One region of the Luteibacter sp. ME-Dv--P-043b genome, then DNA from elsewhere that is predicted to be linked to it. Evidence: predicted binding sites of a transcription regulator. Region 1 holds the regulator's gene; each other region holds the start of a gene.
The links. The regulator HrcA, encoded in region 1, represses chaperone genes, less so after heat shock. The targets are predictions, from matches to a motif close to TTNGCACTCNNNNNNNNNGAGTGCNAA.
Positions count from the first base shown of each region.

Region 1 (5,784 bases):
CGCGGGGAGTATCCAGAACCAGTTGCGGGTGCGGGTGAGCAGCAGCGCGCCGAAGCGGAGGCCGAAGGGCAGCACCCAGTAGGGCTGTTCGGTCGGCCAGAGCATGATCCACGCGGCCGCGTAGGCGAGCGCGATCAGGGGACCGATGAATCGGGAGGGTGCGTGTAATCGCATGGCCGAATGTTACACGGCGGATGCGGCTGCCCGACGCCCGGCGTCGCCCATACGCACGCGTCGGGTTTGCCTGTTACATTCTGCCCATGCCAAGAATCGCTCTTGTAGATGACCACGCCATCGTTCGTGAAGGTTTCAAGCGGCTCATCGAGCTCGAACCCGATCTGGATGTCGTTGCCGAAGCCCGCAACGCCGACGAGGCCGTGGATGCCGTGACCCAGCATCGCCCCGACCTGGTGGCGGTGGACCTGTCCCTGCCCGACGGCAGTGGCCTGCCCCTGATCGAGCACCTGGCCAGCATCGCGCCCACGATGAAGATCGTGGTGCTGAGCATGCACGACGGCGAGCCCTACGTGTCCGAGGCGCTGCGCCGTGGCGCGCGTGGGTACGTGACCAAGGGCGTGGCCCCGGAGGAACTGGTCGCCGCGGTGCGTTCGGTTTTGAGCGGCGAGCAATACCTCAGTTCGGACCTGCGTCAGCGCCGGTCGGGCCGGCCCTCGGCGGATCTGGACCCGTTCAGTCGGCTGACTGCCCGTGAGCGCGAAGTCTTCCTCCTGCTGGCAGCCGGACGCGCGCCGAAGCAGGTGGCGGCGGAGTTGGGTATCGGGCAGAAGACGATCTATATCCACCGCGCCGCGGTGATGAACAAGCTCAACGCCGGCTCGGAGCTCGATCTCTACCGCATGGCGCAGGAGCGCGGCCTGATCCGCGCCTGAGCCCGCCGAGCCTGAGCGCCTGAGCCTGACCGGCGGGCGGCGTACCCGGGTTACCCCTGGGCGCGGTCCAGCATCTTCTTCGCGGCGGCGCGGGTTTCCTTGGTGATTTCCACCCCGCCCAGCATGCGCGAGAGCTCGTCGCGGCGGCCGCCGGCATCCAGGGCGTGGATGCGTGTGCGGGTGGAATCGCCGTCGCTTTCCTTCGCCACGCGCAGGTGGGCATGGCCCTGCGCGGCCACCTGGGGCAGGTGGGTCACGCACAGCACCTGGACGTTCTCGCCCAGGGCGCGCAGCTTCTGCCCGACCACCTCGGCCACCGCGCCACCGATGCCGGTGTCCACTTCATCGAAGATCATGCAGCCGATGTTGTCGTTGCCCAGCGTGGCGACCTCGATGGCCAGGCTGATGCGCGCCAGCTCGCCGCCGGAGGCCACCTTGCGTAGCGGGCGGGGCGGCTGGCCGGGGTTGGCGCTGACCAGCAGTTCGCAGCGTTCGCGGCCCTGCGGATCGGGCTCGTCGCCCTCGGCCGGCTCCAGTGACACCACCAGGCGGCCGCCGCCCATGCCCAGTTCACCCATCAGCGTGGCGACCGTGCCGCCCAGCCGACCGGCGGCTTCGCTGCGGGCGTCGGACAAGGCCCTGGCGGCGCTGTCCCAGGCGGTGCGCAGGCGGTCTCGCTCGTGGGCCAGGCGGTCCAGCGCGTCGCCGGCGCCTTCCAGCTCGGCCAGGCGCTCGCGGACCTCTTCCGCCTTGGCCGTCAGTTCCTCGATCGGCAAGCGGTAGCGGCGGGCCAGGTCGTGCAGGTGGGTGAGGTGGGTATCCACCTCGGCCAGGCGTTCCGGGTCGAGCTCCACATCCTGGGCGTAACGGCCGAGGCCGTCGACGGCTTCGCCGACCTGGATCTGCGCGCTGTCGAGCAATTCGAGCGTGGGCACCAGCGAGGCGTCCAGTTCCGCCAGCCGGGAAACCTCGGCATGGGCGCGGAGCAGGGCGCGCCCGACCGCGAACTCGCTTTCGCCATCGAGGATCTCGACCACGCCGTTGGCGCCCTCGGCCAGCCGGCCGGCGTTGGCGAGGCGGCGGTGCTGGGCTTCCAGGTCGTCCAGCGCGGCCGGCGCCAGGGCCCAGCGGTCCAGTTCTTCCAGCTCGTGGGCCAGCAGTTCGATCTGGCGTTCGCGGTCGTCGCCGCCGGACAGGGTGCGGATGCGTGCCACGGCGTCGCGCCAGGCCTTGGCGGTGTCGCGCACGCTCGCCAGCCGGGCCTCGTTGCCCGCGTAGGCATCCAGCAGGGCCATCTGGTGCTGGCGCGAGAGCAGCGCCTGGTGCTCGTGCTGGCCGTGGATCTCCACGATCCGCGAGGCCAGCGCGGACATCTGCGCCAGGCTGGCCGGGCGGCCGTTGATCCAGCCGCGGGAGCTGCCCTCGGTGCGGATCACGCGACGCAGCTGGCAGGTCTCGCCGTCGTCCAGTTCCTCCTGGCGCAGCCACTCGGTGGCCTCGGGCAGGCCGGCCAGGTCGAACTCGGCGGCCAGTTCGGCGCGGTCGCTGCCGGCCCGGACCATGCCGCTGTCGGCGCGGGCGCCGGCCAGCAGCATCAGCGCGTCGACCAGCAGGGACTTGCCCGCGCCGGTTTCGCCGCTGACCACGGTGAGGCCGGGGCCGAAGGCGATCTCGGCTTCTTCGACGACGGCGAACTGGCGGACGTAGAGCGACGTGAGCATGGCGACCGGACGGCGGAGGGAATCGCACCGATTGTAGCGGCAGGCGCGTCGCAGAAGCCGAGACTTGCAAGCGGCGCGGCAAGACCTTATTGATAGCGCCACGTTCCATCCCCTTTCCCACACCAGCCAGGCGCATGAATCCGTTCTCCGGTCACGACATCGATGCTCGCGCGCGCCGGCTGCTGCGGACCCTCATCTCGCAATACCTGTCGGATGGGGAGCCGGTCGGCTCACGCACGCTGGCGCGTTCGTCCGGCCTGGAAGTCAGCCCCGCCACCATCCGCAACATCATGGCCGACCTGGAAGAGGCCGGTCTGGTGGCCTCGCCGCACACCTCGGCAGGGCGTATTCCGACGCCGCGTGGCCTCCGTCTGTTCGTCGACAGCCTGCTGGAGCTGAAACCGCTGCCGCGCGACGACATGGCCCGCCTGCAGGGCGGCCTGCCGCCCCACCAGACCACCACGCGCGACCTGCTGGGCAACGTGTCCAACCTGCTTTCCGCGATGACCCGGTTCGCCGGCGTGGTCACCGTGCCGCGGCAGGGCGACTTCCCGCTGCGCCACATCGATTTCGTCAGCCTGCCCGACGCGCGCGTCCTGGTGATCCTGGTCTTCTCGGACAACCAGGTGCAGAACCGGGTGGTCCAGCTGGCCAAGCCGCTGGATGCCGGCGAGCTGGAGCAGGCGGCCAACTACCTCAATGCGCAGTTCGCCGGCTTCCGCCTGGCCGACATACGCGCCCACCTCGCCACCGAACTGCGCGAGGCCGGGGGGGAACTGAACCGCCTGCTGTCCGGTGTGGTCGAACTGGCCACGGCCTCCTTTACCCCCGTGGACGACGCCGACGACGTGTTGGTCAGCGGCCAGACCAACCTCATGGGCTACTCGGAGCTGGCCGACATCGAACGGCTCCGCGACCTCTTCGACGCCTTCCAGCAAAAGCGCGACCTGCTCCAGCTGATGGAAATGTGCGTCCAGGCCCCCGGCGTGCGCCTTTTCATCGGCGAGGAATCGGGCTTCTCGGCCCTGGACGGTTGCAGCATCGTCACCGCCACCTACGGCACCCCCGGCCGCATGCTGGGCGCGATCGGCGTCATCGGACCGACCCGCATGGCCTACGAGCGGGTGATCCCCGTGGTACAGGCCACGGCCGCGCTGCTCAGTGACGCCTTGAATCGCGCCGCGGCGACCTCATAAACCGGCACGGGAGGCGGGTTTGGTAATTCCCGCGAATGTTCGGCCCCGCGTCACCGCGGGGCCGGTGAGCTGACATTTGGAGTAATCATGCAGAACAACGATCCCCACGCGCCCGATCCGGCGCAGGACGGCGGTGTCGCCGAGAACGGCGCACAGGCCGAGCTCGATGCGCTGAACGCCCAGCTTTCCGCGATGGAGGTCGAGCTGGCCCAGGCCCGCGAGACGGTCCTGCGCGAAAAGGCGGAGATCGAGAACCAGCGCCGGCGCATGCAGCGCGACCTCGACCAGGCGCGTCGCTTCGCCAACGAGAAGCTGCTGGGCGACCTGCTGCCGGTCTACGACGGCATCGCGCTCGGCCTGGCCAACCAGTCGGCCGATGCGAAGACACTGCGCGAGGGACTGGAAATGTCGCTCAAGCAGCTGGAAAAGGTGACCCAGGCCAACGGCCTGTCGGTGGTCGATCCGCTGCACCAGCCGTTCAACCCGGAGCACCACCAGGCGATCAGCTCGGTCGAGTCGAACGAGCACGCGCCCAACACGGTGGTGGCGGTGGTGCAGAAGGGGTTCGTGCTGAACGATCGCCTGCTGCGCCCGGCGCTGGTCGCCGTGGTTCGCGATAACTGATACCGAAGATATTGAATCGATGGGGGTTACCCCCATTTTCCACACCAGTCGCGGCCGCGGGGGCCGCTTAGATATAAACGGAGCAACTTCAATGGCCAAGATCATCGGCATCGACCTCGGTACGACCAACTCCTGCGTGGCAGTGATGGAAGGGTCGACCGCGCGTGTCATCGAGAACGCCGAGGGCGATCGCACCACGCCGTCCATCGTCGCCTTCACCAAGGACAACGAAGTCCTGGTGGGTGCGCCGGCCAAGCGTCAGAGCGTCACCAATCCCAAGAACACCTTCTACGCGGTAAAGCGCCTCATCGGCCGCAAGTTCACCGACGCGGAAGTGCAGAAGGACCTCAAGCTGGTCCCCTACGGCATCGTCGCGCACGACAACGGCGACGCCTGGGTGCAGACCGCCGACGGCAAGAAGATGGCCCCGCAGGAAGTGTCCGCGAAGGTCCTCATGAAGATGAAGAAGACCGCCGAGGACTTCCTGGGCGAGGCCGTCACCGAGGCCGTCATCACCGTGCCGGCCTACTTCAACGACAGCCAGCGCCAGGCCACCAAGGACGCGGGCAAGATCGCGGGCCTCGAGGTCAAGCGCATCATCAACGAGCCGACCGCGGCCGCGCTGGCCTATGGCCTGGACAAGACGTCCGCGAAGGATCGCAAGATCGCCGTGTACGACCTGGGCGGCGGCACGTTCGACGTCTCGATCATCGAGATCGCCAACGTCGACGGCGAGAAGCAGTTCGAAGTGCTCTCGACCAACGGCAACACGTTCCTGGGTGGCGAAGACTTCGACAACCGCGTCATCGACTACCTGGTGGAAGAGTTCAAGAAGGAGCAGGGCATCGACCTGCGTCAGGACCAGCTGGCCCTGCAGCGCCTGAAGGACGCCGCCGAGCGCGCCAAGATCGAACTGTCCTCGGCTCACCAGACCGACGTGAACCTGCCGTACGTCACCGCCGACGCTACCGGCCCGAAGCACCTGAACATCAAGCTGACCCGTGCCAAGCTGGAGTCGCTGGTGGAAGACCTGGTCAAGGGCACCATCGACCCGTGCCGCACCGCGCTGAACGACGCCGGCCTGAAGATCTCCGACATCGACGAAGTGATCCTCGTCGGCGGCCAGACCCGCATGCCCAAGGTCCAGGAAGCCGTGAAGGACTTCTTCGGCAAGGAAGCGCGCAAGGACGTCAACCCGGATGAGGCCGTCGCCGTCGGCGCCGCCATCCAGGGTGGCGTGCTGGGCGGTACCGTCAAGGACGTGCTGCTGCTCGACGTCACCCCGCTGTCGCTCGGTATCGAGACGATGGGCGGCGTGATGACCAAGCTGATCGAGAAGAACACCACGGTGCC
Region 1 is NZ_JARVRT010000007.1:50,301-56,084, reverse strand. Features, by position in the region: gene QRN34_RS04255 (MASE1 domain-containing protein) at 1-174, opposite strand, end outside; gene QRN34_RS04250 (response regulator transcription factor) at 261-890, shown strand; gene recN (DNA repair protein RecN) at 941-2,611, opposite strand; gene hrcA (heat-inducible transcriptional repressor HrcA) at 2,746-3,807, shown strand; gene grpE (nucleotide exchange factor GrpE) at 3,895-4,431, shown strand; gene dnaK (molecular chaperone DnaK) at 4,523-5,784, shown strand, end outside.

Region 2 (5,784 bases), on a different contig from region 1:
TCGCCGCGTAGCGGCGGCAGCGCACCCACTTCCAGGCGGAAATCCTGGCCGCGGTCCTCCGCCAGCGGGGCGTAGAACTCGTGCACGTTGCGCAGCACGGCACCGATATCGAGCGGCTCGAAGCACGCACTGCGCTGGCGATCCTCCAGCTCCGACACGCGCAGCAGTGCGCGGAAGCGCCCCAGCACGGTGTCGATGTCGGCCACGCACGCCTCCAGCGCGTCGCCTTCGGGCAACGCGGCAAACTGCTGTTGCAGCCGATAGAGCCGCGTGCGGACACGCGTGAGCGGTGTCCGCAGGTCGTGGGCGATGTTGTCGGTCACGCCCTTGACCTCGCCGAGCAGTCGTTCGATCTCGCCCAGGGCCGTGTTGACGGTGGCGGCCAGCAGGTCGACCTCGTCGCCGCCACGCGTCACCGGCAGGCGGACACTGAGGTCACCCTCGCGAATGGGCGCCATCGCCTGCTGGATGGCACGGATGCGCCGCGCGGGGCCACGCGCGATCAGCACGCCACCCAACACGCCGGGGATCAGCGTGAGCGACAGTCCCCACAGCAGGCCGCGGCGGATGATCGCGCCCAGGCCATCGATGGTCGTGCTGTCCTTGGCCACCACAAGGCGCTGGCCACCGGGCAACAGGCGGGTGACACCGCGGGCGCGCAGCGGTGAGCGGCGTGCGGAGGCGAGGACGTTGGCCTGCACCGAGGTCACCACGCCGTCTTCGGTCAGCTCGGCCGGCACGTGCGCGATATTGCCCGCGATACGCCGGCCGTCGGCCGCGAACAGCCCCACCCACATGAAGCCCTGCACGTCGACGGCGCTGGCCGCTTCCACGGTTTCCGGCAGGCGATGCGGATCGGTGGTTTCCAGGTAATGGATGCGCGCGGCCAGCATCTGGTCGACCACGCCGGTCAGGTAGCGCGAGGTTTCCCACTGCACCACGCCCAGCAACACCACGCACCAGATCGCGAAAAGCGCCCCGTAGATGAGGATCAGTCGCGAGGTGGCGGAACGCCAGGCGTCAGTCAGCGGGCGCAAGCAGGTATCCCGATCCGCGCACGGTGCGGATCAGCGGCGGCTGGCCGCTGCCGTCGATCTTGCGGCGAAGGCGTCCGATATGGACATCGATGACATTGGTACCCGGATCGAAATGGAACCCCCAGACATGCTCGAAGATCATCTGCCGCGTCACCACCTGCCCCGCATTCCGCATGAGGAATTCGAGCAGGCGGAACTCCGTGGGCAGCAGGGTGAGCGGCTGGCCGTTACGCAGGGCGTTGTGCTTGACCAGGTCGAGTTCCAGGTCGGCCACGTGCAGCCGGGTCTCGTTCGCGCTCGGCCGTCGTCGGCGCAACAGCACTTCGGCACGCGCGGCCAGTTCGTCCGGCGAGAACGGCTTGGTGAGGTAATCGTCGCCGCCGGCGCGTAGTCCACGGACACGCTCGTCCACGTCGGACAAGGCACTGATCATCAGCACGGGAGTATCGATGCGGCGCTGGCGCAACGCGGACACGATGTCGATGCCGTCCATGCCGGGCAGCATGCGATCGAGCGTGATGATGTCGTAGCCGTCGGCCAGCGCGCGGGCGAGGCCGTCGCGGCCATTGGCCACCCAGTCGGCGCTGAGGCCGTGCGCGGCCAGCTCCGCGACGATGTCGCGCGCGGTGACTTCATCGTCCTCGATGACCAGGGCCTTCGGCATCCGCAGCGACTCCGACAAAACGAAAAGGAACAACGGAAAACGGCCCCGAGGGGCCGTTCCGGATCTTACGCCCAACGCGGCACTCAGGCGGCGATGGCGACGCGCATCTTCTTCATCGCGTTCGCTTCGATCTGGCGGATACGCTCGGCGGAAACGCCGTACTCGTCCGCAAGATCCTGCAGCGTGGCCTTGTTGTCCTCGGCCAGCCAGCGACGCTGGATGATGTCGCGCGAGCGGGCATCCAGGTTGCCGAGCGCCGACGACAGCGCGCCCATCTGGTTGTTGCTCGCATCTTCCTCGGCGAGATTTTCGTACGGATCGGCGCCTTCGTCGACGAGGAACGCGGCGGGAGCCGGCTTGTCGTCGTCATCGGCATCGGCCGGAGCCTCGAAGCCCACATCGCGGCCGGAAAGACGCGATTCCATCTCGCGCACCGTGGCCTCGGGAACACCCAGGTCGTGGGCGACCACGCGCACTTCTTCCGCGTTCATCCAGCCCAGGCGCTTCTTGCTCTTGCGCAGGTTGAAGAACAGCTTGCGCTGCGCCTTGGTGGTGGCCACCTTGACGATGCGCCAGTTGCGCAGAATGAACTCGTGCATCTCGGCGCGAATCCAGTGCACCGCGAAACTGACCAGGCGAACGCCCTGGTCCGGGTCAAAGCGCTTGACCGCCTTCATCAGGCCGATGTTGCCTTCCTGGATCAGGTCCGACAGCTGCAGGCCGTAGCCGTTGTAGCCGCGGGCCACATGGACCACGAAGCGCAGGTGGGACATGACCAGCTGCTTGGCGGCGTCCAGATCGGCGTCGTCACGGAAGCGACGCGCCAGCGACTGCTCCTCGTCTAGGCTGAGCACCGGGATGCGATGGACTGCCGAGATGTAGGAATCCAGACTGCCGACGACGCTCGGGAGCCCGTAGTTACGGGTAACGAGAGCTTGGGACATGTGTGGAACCTCCAAAAAGTCTGTATGCAGATTAGCAGTCCCGCAGTGAGAGTGCTAAGTCAGCCCGAAGTTCATCGGTTAACTGTACGCAATGGTACAGAAATACCCCAAGCCTGTCCAGATGGACCCACCGGGGTATTCAGGAGGCAGACGGATACCCTGCCACCCGGCCAAGGCAGCACGGTGACACGGGAGACGTGACGCGCCCGTCGCACCCACCCTCATTGGGCCGCGAGGCGGGCTTTAAAGAGCCGCGGCCGGCGGAAGCGACCAGTCGATCGGCGCCTCGCCCCGGGACGCCAGGTACGCGTTTGTCTTGGCGAAGTGCCCGCACCCCATGAAACCCCGGTGCGCGGACAGCGGCGAGGGATGCACGCTGCGCAGGATCAGGTGGCGCTTTCCGTCGATCAGCTGGCCCTTCTTCTGGGCGTGGCTTCCCCACAGGAGAAACACCAGGCCTTCGCGCTCGCGATTCAGCGCGTCGATGGCGGCGTCCGTGAAGCCTTCCCAGCCCTTGCCCTGGTGCGATGCGGCCTGCCCCGCTTCCACCGTCAGCACCGCGTTGAGCAGCAGCACGCCCTGGTCGGCCCAGGGGGTGAGGCAGCCGTGGTCGGGCCGCGGAATGCCGAGGCTGTCTTCAATCTCCTTGAACATGTTCTGCAGCGACGGCGGCACCCGCACGCCGGGGCGCACCGAGAAGCTCAGCCCGTGCGCCTGACCGGGGCCGTGGTAGGGATCCTGGCCCAGGATGACCACGCGGACGCGGTCGAACGGCGTGTGCGCGAAGGCGTTGAAGATCTCCGGGCCCGGCGGGAAGATCGCCTTGCCTGCCGCCTTCTCTTCCCGAAGGAAGTGCGACAGGGCCAGCATGTCCGGCCGGTCGAGGTAAGGGCCGATCCGTTCCTTCCAGGACGGCTCCAGCTTGATGCGGTCGTTCAATCCCGTGTCCTTTCGCGCAGGTGAAGCGCCACTCGCAGCTGGAACAGCAGCTTGGTGATGAGCAGTTTTTCCTCGACGGGCTTCTCGACCAGGTCGTTGGCCCCCGCGCGGAGCAGCGCGGCCTGGTTGGCGGGGTTTTCGTCACCGGTCATGATGAGCGTCGGCAACCGACCCTTGCCGTAACCAAACTCGTTGCGGATGCGCTCGACCAGGTCGCCGCCCGTGAGCTCGCCTTTCAGGCTGACATCGGTCAGCACGATGTCAGCCCCCATCCGCCCCTGGAATTTCGCCTCATGCAGGTGGACCAGGGCGTCTTCCGCGCTGATCACGTGATGCACGGTCAGGCCGTATTTTTCCATCATGCGCCGCGTGGCCAGCGCGACCACCCGGCTGTCCTCGACATAGAGCACCTCGCCTTCGGCGCCCCCTTCCGGTCGGACATAGCCGCGGATGAATTCGGCCAGGGCCTCGAAGCCCAGCGACTTGTCGAAATAGTCGGTGACGAACTCGCCCAGTTCACGCCGATGGAGGCGTTCCTCGACGTCGCCCGAAACGACCACGATGGGCATGTAGATCTGCGGCGCGGATTCGCGCACGAAGCGGGCCACGTCCAGGCCATCCATATCGGGCAGGCGCAACGCCACGGTGACGAAATCGAACACGCCGCGCTGCAGCTCGACCTGGGCCTCCGCGCCGGTGGACACGCCCACGATCTCCACGCCAGGCACTTCCGCGGTGACGACCCGGGAAATGAGCTGGCGAACGACCCGGGAGCCGTCGACCAGGAGCATCCGCGGGGCCGTGCCGGCCACGCCCGAACCGATGTGAGTCGCCACCCGGGTGCCCTCCTGTCAGACCGCCGCGGCGCGGCGGATCTGCCGCGCGCTGACCAGCCGCGCACCCAGCCAGCCGAGCAGGGCCGCGGCGAACGGGACCGAAAGCAGCAACCACGCCGGCAGGCCACCGAAACTGACGCTGCCATCGTACGCCGCGGCGAGCCGCCCGACCGGCCCGGCCATGGCCAGCTCCAGCGTCACGGCCAGCACCACCGCCAGCACGCCGGCGAGGAAGCCGAGCCAGAGGCCCGCGTAAAGATAGGGCCGACGCACGAAGGGCCGGCTGGCGCCCACCAGCAGAAGCACACCGATCTCCGCGCTCCGGCTCTGGATATCGACCCGGATGGTGTTGCCCACGACCAGCAGCGCGGCAATGCCGAGCAGCGTGGCGAGCAGGCTCACGGCGCGCGTACCGACGCCGAGCAGGGCGTCCAGTCGCTGTCGCCACGCACCGGTGTCCTGCACCATGTCGACCCCGGGGGTGGCCTTCATCGCCTCGACCAGGCGTCCGGCATCCTCGGCGGACAGCCCGCTGCGCGGCTGCACCGAAAGCACGTAGGGCAACGGGTTCACGTCCAGCGACTGCAGCGACCCGGAAAACCCCTGGACCTCGGCCAGCTCGTCCAGGCCGTCCTTGGGCGTGCGCACCACCACCTCGGCCACCTCGGGACGCCCACGCAACGCGGAGGCCGCGGTCTCGGCCATGGCGCCGTTCTGGCCCGGCTTCATGAAGGCGCTGATGGACTGGTTGCGGCCGAGGGCGTCACCCATGCGCTCGACATTGCCCAGCAGCAGGTAGAACGCCAGCGGCAACGCCAGCGCCACGCCCATGACCGCCACCGTGAGCAGCGTGCTCAGCGGACGCGCGGCCAGGCGCCGCAGGCTGATCGAGAGGCTCCACGCGTGGTGTTCGCGCCAGGCCCCCATCCGGCGCGCTTCGCTGCGCTGGGTCTTGGCGGGTTCGGCAGGGCGGCGGGTGTCGCGAGCGGCGTTCATACCACCTCCGTGGCAGGCACATCGGCCACCAGCTTGCCGTGGTCCAGCACGACCACGCGCTTCTTCATGCGCTTGATGAGCATGAGATCGTGGCTGGCGACGAGCACGGCCGTGCCCACCTGCTGGAATTCGGCGAACAGGGTCATGATTTCCATCGCCAGCTGGGGGTCGAGGTTACCGGTGGGCTCGTCGGCGATCAGCACGGCCGGTTTGGCGACGATGGCGCGCGCGATGCCCACCCGCTGCTGTTCCCCCGTGGAGAGGGCATCGGGCAACTGCTTTTCGTAGCTGAGCAGGCCGACCTTCTCGAGCGCCGCGCGCACCCGGCGCGAACGATCCGCGGGCGCGATGCCGGCGATGACCAGCGG
Region 2 is NZ_JARVRT010000016.1:115,264-121,047, forward strand. Features, by position in the region: gene QRN34_RS10140 (ATP-binding protein) at 1-1,037, opposite strand, end outside; gene QRN34_RS10145 (response regulator transcription factor) at 1,021-1,701, opposite strand; gene rpoH (RNA polymerase sigma factor RpoH) at 1,785-2,645, opposite strand; gene ung (uracil-DNA glycosylase) at 2,889-3,584, opposite strand; gene QRN34_RS10160 (response regulator) at 3,581-4,375, opposite strand; gene ftsX (permease-like cell division protein FtsX) at 4,436-5,416, opposite strand; gene ftsE (cell division ATP-binding protein FtsE) at 5,413-5,784, opposite strand, start outside.
Region 2: rpoH (RNA polymerase sigma factor RpoH) is a predicted target of HrcA. The motif match lies at 2,677-2,703, and genes of this name have one in related genera.

Region 3 (5,784 bases), on a different contig from region 1:
TTGGGCACGCGTGACAGGCGGACGACTTCCTCGCCTTCCTTGATTTCCAGCTCCGCGAGGTTCGATTCCTCGAGCAGGTCGATGAGCTTCTTGATCTTGCGCAGGTCCATGGGGCAACCCTTAGTCAGTGGTGGAGGTGCGGGCGCCGGAGGGCGCGCCGCGAAGGGGATGTCAGGCGGCGGGCACCGCGAGGCGCAGCAACGCCGCTTCCAGCGCGAGGCGGTAGCTGTCGCCGCCGAAGCCGCAGATCACGCCGGCGGCGATGTCGGAAAGGTAGGAATGGTGCCGGAACGGCTCACGCGCATGCGGATTGGACAGGTGGATCTCGATGAACGGGATGGCCACGCCGGACAAGGCGTCGCGCAGCGCCACCGAGGTATGGGTGAACGCGGCGGGATTGATCAGGATCCAGGCCATGCCTTCGTCGCGGGCCTGGTGGACCCGCGCGATCAGCTCGTGCTCGGCGTTGGACTGGAACCAGCTGATGTCGTGGCCGGTGCCCTGCACGCGCGCCTGCAGCGACGCGTTGATGTCGGCGAGCGTCTCGCGCCCGTACACCGCGGGCTCGCGTACGCCGAGGAGGTTGAGGTTGGGTCCGTGAAGGACGAGGAGCCTGGCCACTGTTCACCTGCCTTGGGTCCGGAGTTCCGGAACGCCGCGCAGTGTGCGCCTGTCGTCCCGCCTTGTCCAGTTCGGTGAAGATCGACGCAGTTCGCTGGAGATAGCGACTTTCCAGACGCCGCCGTATGGTCAGGCCTTGGGAAAGAGCGCGCGCCAGCCGTCGTGGCCGAGCGCGTCCAGGGTGGCCATGTTGGCTTCGAAGATACTTGCCGCGTCCGGGAACGCGGCCACCGCGCGGTCGATGCTGGCCTCGCGCAGCAGGTGCAGGGTCGGGAACGGTGAGCGATTCGTGTAGTTCGTGATGTCGTCAGGCGCCGTGCCTTCGAACTGGAAGTCCGGATGAAAGCTGGCGACCTGGATCTGGCCGTCCAGCGACAGCTCCGCGACGGTGTCGTCGGCGATCTCCAGGAAATCGTTGAAGTCCATGAAGTCGCCCAGCACGCGGGGATGGATCAGCAGCGTGGTGTCGACGACCTCCGGATCGGCGTCGCGCAGGAACTTCAGCTCGCGAACCAGTTCATCGTGCAGGGGTAGCGGCTGCTCGGCGTCACTGATCACGAAACGGACCTGGCCTTTCTTGTGCACCGCCTTGGCGAAGGGGCACAGGTTGAGGCCGATGACGGCGCGTTCGAGCCACTGGCGGGTGGCTTCGATCGTCTCGTCGGCGGTGGGCATAGGGTCCATGGGCAAGGGTCTCCGTGGGTTCAGGGCGCGAGCCACGACTCGATGTCGGCCGCGCTGAGCGGGCCGACCCGGCGTTTCATGATGTGGCCGTCCTCGCCGATGAGGACGCTGTAAGGCAGGACGCGGCGCGTATTGCCCAGCGACAGCGAACCGCCGGGCGACTGGCCGTCGATCAGCACGATCGGATAACCGACGGGCCGCTGCGCGAGGTAACGGCGTGCGTCCGCCGCGGTGTCCTCGGCCACCCCGAGGATCACGGCGCCCGAGGCGCCAGCGCCCATGCGCTCGTGGGCAGCGTCCAGCAAGGGCATCTCGCGACGGCAGGGCGCGCACCACGACGCCCAGAAATTGACCAGGATGCGTTTGCCGCGCCATTCGGACAGGCGATGCGCCGTGCCGTCCAGGCCGACGTAGACGGCATCGGGCGGCAGCTCCCCCGGCCCGGCCACCGTCACGCCCTCGGGCGGTGGCGGGTCCTGGAGACGGTGCTCGACATACCCGCCCAGCGCCGCGCCGGCAATGGCCAGCACCACGATCCAGAACGTCGGCCCGCGGGTCATGGGTGCGACGCGGTATCGAGCGCCCCGGCCACGGTGTCGTAGGTGAGCACCGTGGATAGCTTCCTGCCATCGCCGCCGCCCTTGGGGTAGACGACGTAGAGCGGCACGCCCACGGAATGGTATTGCTCCAGGAACGCCGCGATGGTCGGGTTCACGTCGGTCCAGTCGCCCTTCATGTAGACGGTGCCGGTGCGCTTGAGCAGGTCCTTGAAGGCATCGGTGTCCAGCACGGCTTTCTCGTTCGCCTTGCAGGTGATGCACCAGTCCGCGGTCATGTCGACCAGCACGGGCGTACCGGCCGCGCGCAGTTCCGCCAGCCTGGCCGGCGAGTAAGGCACCGAGCCATCGGTGGCCGTCGCCGTCCTGGTGGCGGCCGGCAAACCGTGCACCATCCACAGGGCAGCCAGCGCGCCGGCGCCGAGCAAGGCCGTGAATACCCACGACAGCCCCGGGCGGCGGCTGCGGCCGTACCACCACAAGGCCATCGCCAGCAGCACGGCACCGACGAGCACCAGCGCCGTCGCATCGGCACCGCGCTGCTTGGTCAGCACCCACAGCAGCCACACGGCGGTGAGGTACATCGGGAAGGCCAGCGCCTGTTTCAGGGTTTCCATCCAGCGACCCGGTCGCGGCAGCAGCCGGGCGATGGCTGGCACGAAACCGATCAGCAGGAAGGGCAGGGCGAGGCCCAGGCCCAGGGCGAGGAAGATCAGGAAGGCAACGGGCACGGACGCGGCGAACGCGAACGCGATGGCCGAGCCCATGAACGGCGCCGTGCACGGACTGGCCACCACGACAGCGAGCACGCCGGTGAAGAAGTCGCCCGAGGGGCCCGAGCGCGAGGCCAGGCCGCTGCCCAGGTTGCCCAGCGACCCGCCGATCTCGAACACGCCCGACATCGACAGGCCGACCGCGAGCATGACGTAGACCAGCAGGCCGATGGCGACCGGCTGCTGGAACTGCGCGCCCCACTGGATGCCGTGTCCGGCGGCACGGATGCCGACGATGACGACACCCAGCGCGGCGAAGGCGACCAGCACGCCCGCGGTGTACCAGAGCGCATGCTTGCGCGCGGCGGTCGGGCTCTCGCCGCTTTCCAGCACGGTGATGGCTTTCAGTGACAGCACCGGCAGGACGCAGGGCATCAGGTTCAGGACCAGGCCGCCGAGCAGGGCCAGGCCAATCGCGGCGAGGATGCCGACCGGTGCATCCGCGCCGGCCGGGACCAGGCCCTTGGGCGGCGGTGTCGGGGCGACGTCGGCGGGTGTCGTCGCCGGCGTGCCGGTCGTCGCACTGGCCGGTGCGGCGACGACGACGGCGCCGGTGGCCAGGTCGACATCGAGTCGGCGGGTCATCACCGGATAGCAGATGCCGTTTTCCAGGCAGCCCTGGTAGGACACGTCGAGCTGGAGCTTGCCGTCCTTCGCGGCACCCGCCAGCGGTACCGGCAGTTCCACCTGGTCGAAGTAGACGATGGTGTCGCCGAAATGCTCGTCGTGGTGCGCCGTGCCGCTGGGCCAGTCAGGCTCGCCAGCGGTGACCCCAGCGGGCGATACGACCTTGATCGCGGTCTTGTCGCGGTAGAGGTAATAGTCCTTGGGCATCGTCCAGCGCAGCAGCAGCGCGTCGCCACCCTTGACCAGTGCCTCGAAGCGAAACGCCTGGTCGGCCGGGAGGGCCTGGGCATCCGTCCCGGGCAGCGTGGCGGGCTTGCCAAGCAGTGCGGCGCCGGCGCCGGGTGCCGTGGCTGCCGTCGTTGTCGCTGGCGCCGCGGTAGGGGCCGCCGGGATCGTCGAGGGCGCGCCGACGACGAGCTTGAGGTGCTCGGTATGCGGCGGGTAGCAGATCTTCGGCTCCACCTCGTGGCAGCCCTGGTACTGCACGTCCAGCGCCACCGTCTTCATCGAGGCATCGGCCAGCGTGTAGGGCACGGTGGCCTGGATGTCCCCGTGGTAGATCTCCACGTCGCCCAGGTATTCGTCGTGCTTCTTCAGGCCGTCGGGCAGCGCCGGGGTACCGAGCGTCAGGGCCGCCGGATCGGTCGGCTTGATGACGATCCGCCCGCGGTACAGGTAATAGTCCGGAGCGATGCGCCAGTGCAGCCCGACCGTGCCAGGCTGGCTGGCGTCGGCGGTGAGCTGGAACGCCTGAGTGACCGGCAGCAGGCCGTCCTCGGGATCCTGGGCAAGCGCGGGCAGCGTGGCGAGCAGCAGGACGAGGGCGACGAGGTTCCGCGTGAGGCGGGAAAGCGACGGCATGGGACTCTCCGGGAAGGCGTTGGACATTATGACCGGGCCGGCGCGCTCTGGCTTGCACGCGCCGTGCGGGCAACTATTTTCCGACCGCGCCCTTGAACCCGGCGTCCGCGCCGCCATCTGTCGAGCATCCAGAAAGACTTCCGGTTGACGTATTCTTCTGGCTAAAATTCTGGCACTCACCCTGGCCAAGTGCTAACAGGGTGATAACAAATCCTTTCCCGTCAAACACATGTTTGGAGAAGTCATGAGCAAACTGCGCCCGCTGCACGATCGCGTCATCGTCAAGCGTCTCGAAGAAGAGCGCGTCTCGGCCGGTGGCATCGTCATCCCCGACAGTGCCACCGAGAAGCCCACCCGCGGCAAGGTCATCGCCGCCGGTACCGGCCTGCTGCTCGCCAGCGGCCAGCTCCGCCCGATGGGCGTGAAGGAAGGCGACGTGGTCCTGTTCGGCAAGTACGCCGGCCAGGAAATCAAGGTCGACGGCGAAGAGCTGGTCTTCCTGAAGGAAGACGACATCGTGGCGGTCCTGGAAGGCTGAGCACCGCTCGCCTCGTCCACCGCGTTTCCTCTTATCTAAATATCCAAGGATTCAACGATCATGGCATCTAAAGAAGTCCGCTTCGGCGAAGACGTCCGCGCCCGCATGCTGAAGGGTGTCAACACCCTCGCCAACGCCGTCAAGGTCACCCTGGGCCCGAAGGGCCGTAACGTCGTGCTCGAGAAGAGCTTCGGCGCCCCGACCGTCACCAAGGACGGCGTCTCGGTCGCGAAGGAAATCGAGCTCGCCGACAAGTACGAGAACATCGGCGCGCAGATCGTGAAGGAAGCCGCCTCGAAGACCTCCGACGTGGCCGGTGACGGCACCACGACCGCGACCGTCCTCGCCCAGGCGTTCATCCAGGAAGGCCTCAAGGCCGTGGCCGCGGGCATCAACCCGATGGACCTCAAGCGCGGTATCGACCAGGCCGTCATCGCGGCGGTCGGCGAGCTGAAGAAGCTCTCCAACCCTACCGCCGACGACAAGGCCATCGCCCAGGTCGGCACCATCTCGGCCAACTCCGATGCGAACATCGGCGACATCATCGCCACGGCGATGGGCAAGGTCGGCAAGGAAGGCGTGATCACGGTCGAGGAAGGCTCGGGCCTCGAGAACGAGCTGGACGTCGTCGAAGGCATGCAGTTCGACCGCGGCTACCTCTCGCCGTACTTCATCAACAACCAGCAGTCGCAGCAGGTTGAACTGGACGACCCGTTCATCCTCATCCACGACAAGAAGATCTCCAACGTCCGTGAGCTGCTGCCGGTGCTCGAAGCCGTCGCCAAGGCCGCCAAGCCGCTGCTGATCGTCGCCGAGGAAGTCGAGGGCGAAGCCCTGGCCACCCTCGTCGTCAACACCATCCGCGGTATCGTCAAGGTCGCCGCCGTCAAGGCGCCGGGCTTCGGCGATCGCCGCAAGGCCATCCTGGAAGACATCGCCAACCTCACGGGCGGCACGGTCATTTCCGAGGAAGTGGGCCTGGCGCTCGACAAGGCCACGATCACCGATCTGGGCCGCGCCAAGCGCGTCGTGATCACCAAGGAAAACACCACGATCATCGACGGTGCCGGCGATGCCGAAGGCATCCAGTCGCGCATCAAGCAGATCAAGGCGCAGATCGAAG
Region 3 is NZ_JARVRT010000021.1:46,612-52,395, forward strand. Features, by position in the region: gene accB (acetyl-CoA carboxylase biotin carboxyl carrier protein) at 1-110, opposite strand, end outside; gene aroQ (type II 3-dehydroquinate dehydratase) at 172-621, opposite strand; gene QRN34_RS13485 (DUF1415 domain-containing protein) at 751-1,305, opposite strand; gene QRN34_RS13490 (TlpA disulfide reductase family protein) at 1,326-1,865, opposite strand; gene QRN34_RS13495 (protein-disulfide reductase DsbD) at 1,862-4,123, opposite strand; gene QRN34_RS13500 (co-chaperone GroES) at 4,368-4,661, shown strand; gene groL (chaperonin GroEL) at 4,722-5,784, shown strand, end outside.
Region 3: QRN34_RS13500 (co-chaperone GroES) is a predicted target of HrcA. The motif match lies at 4,293-4,319, and genes of this name have one in related genera.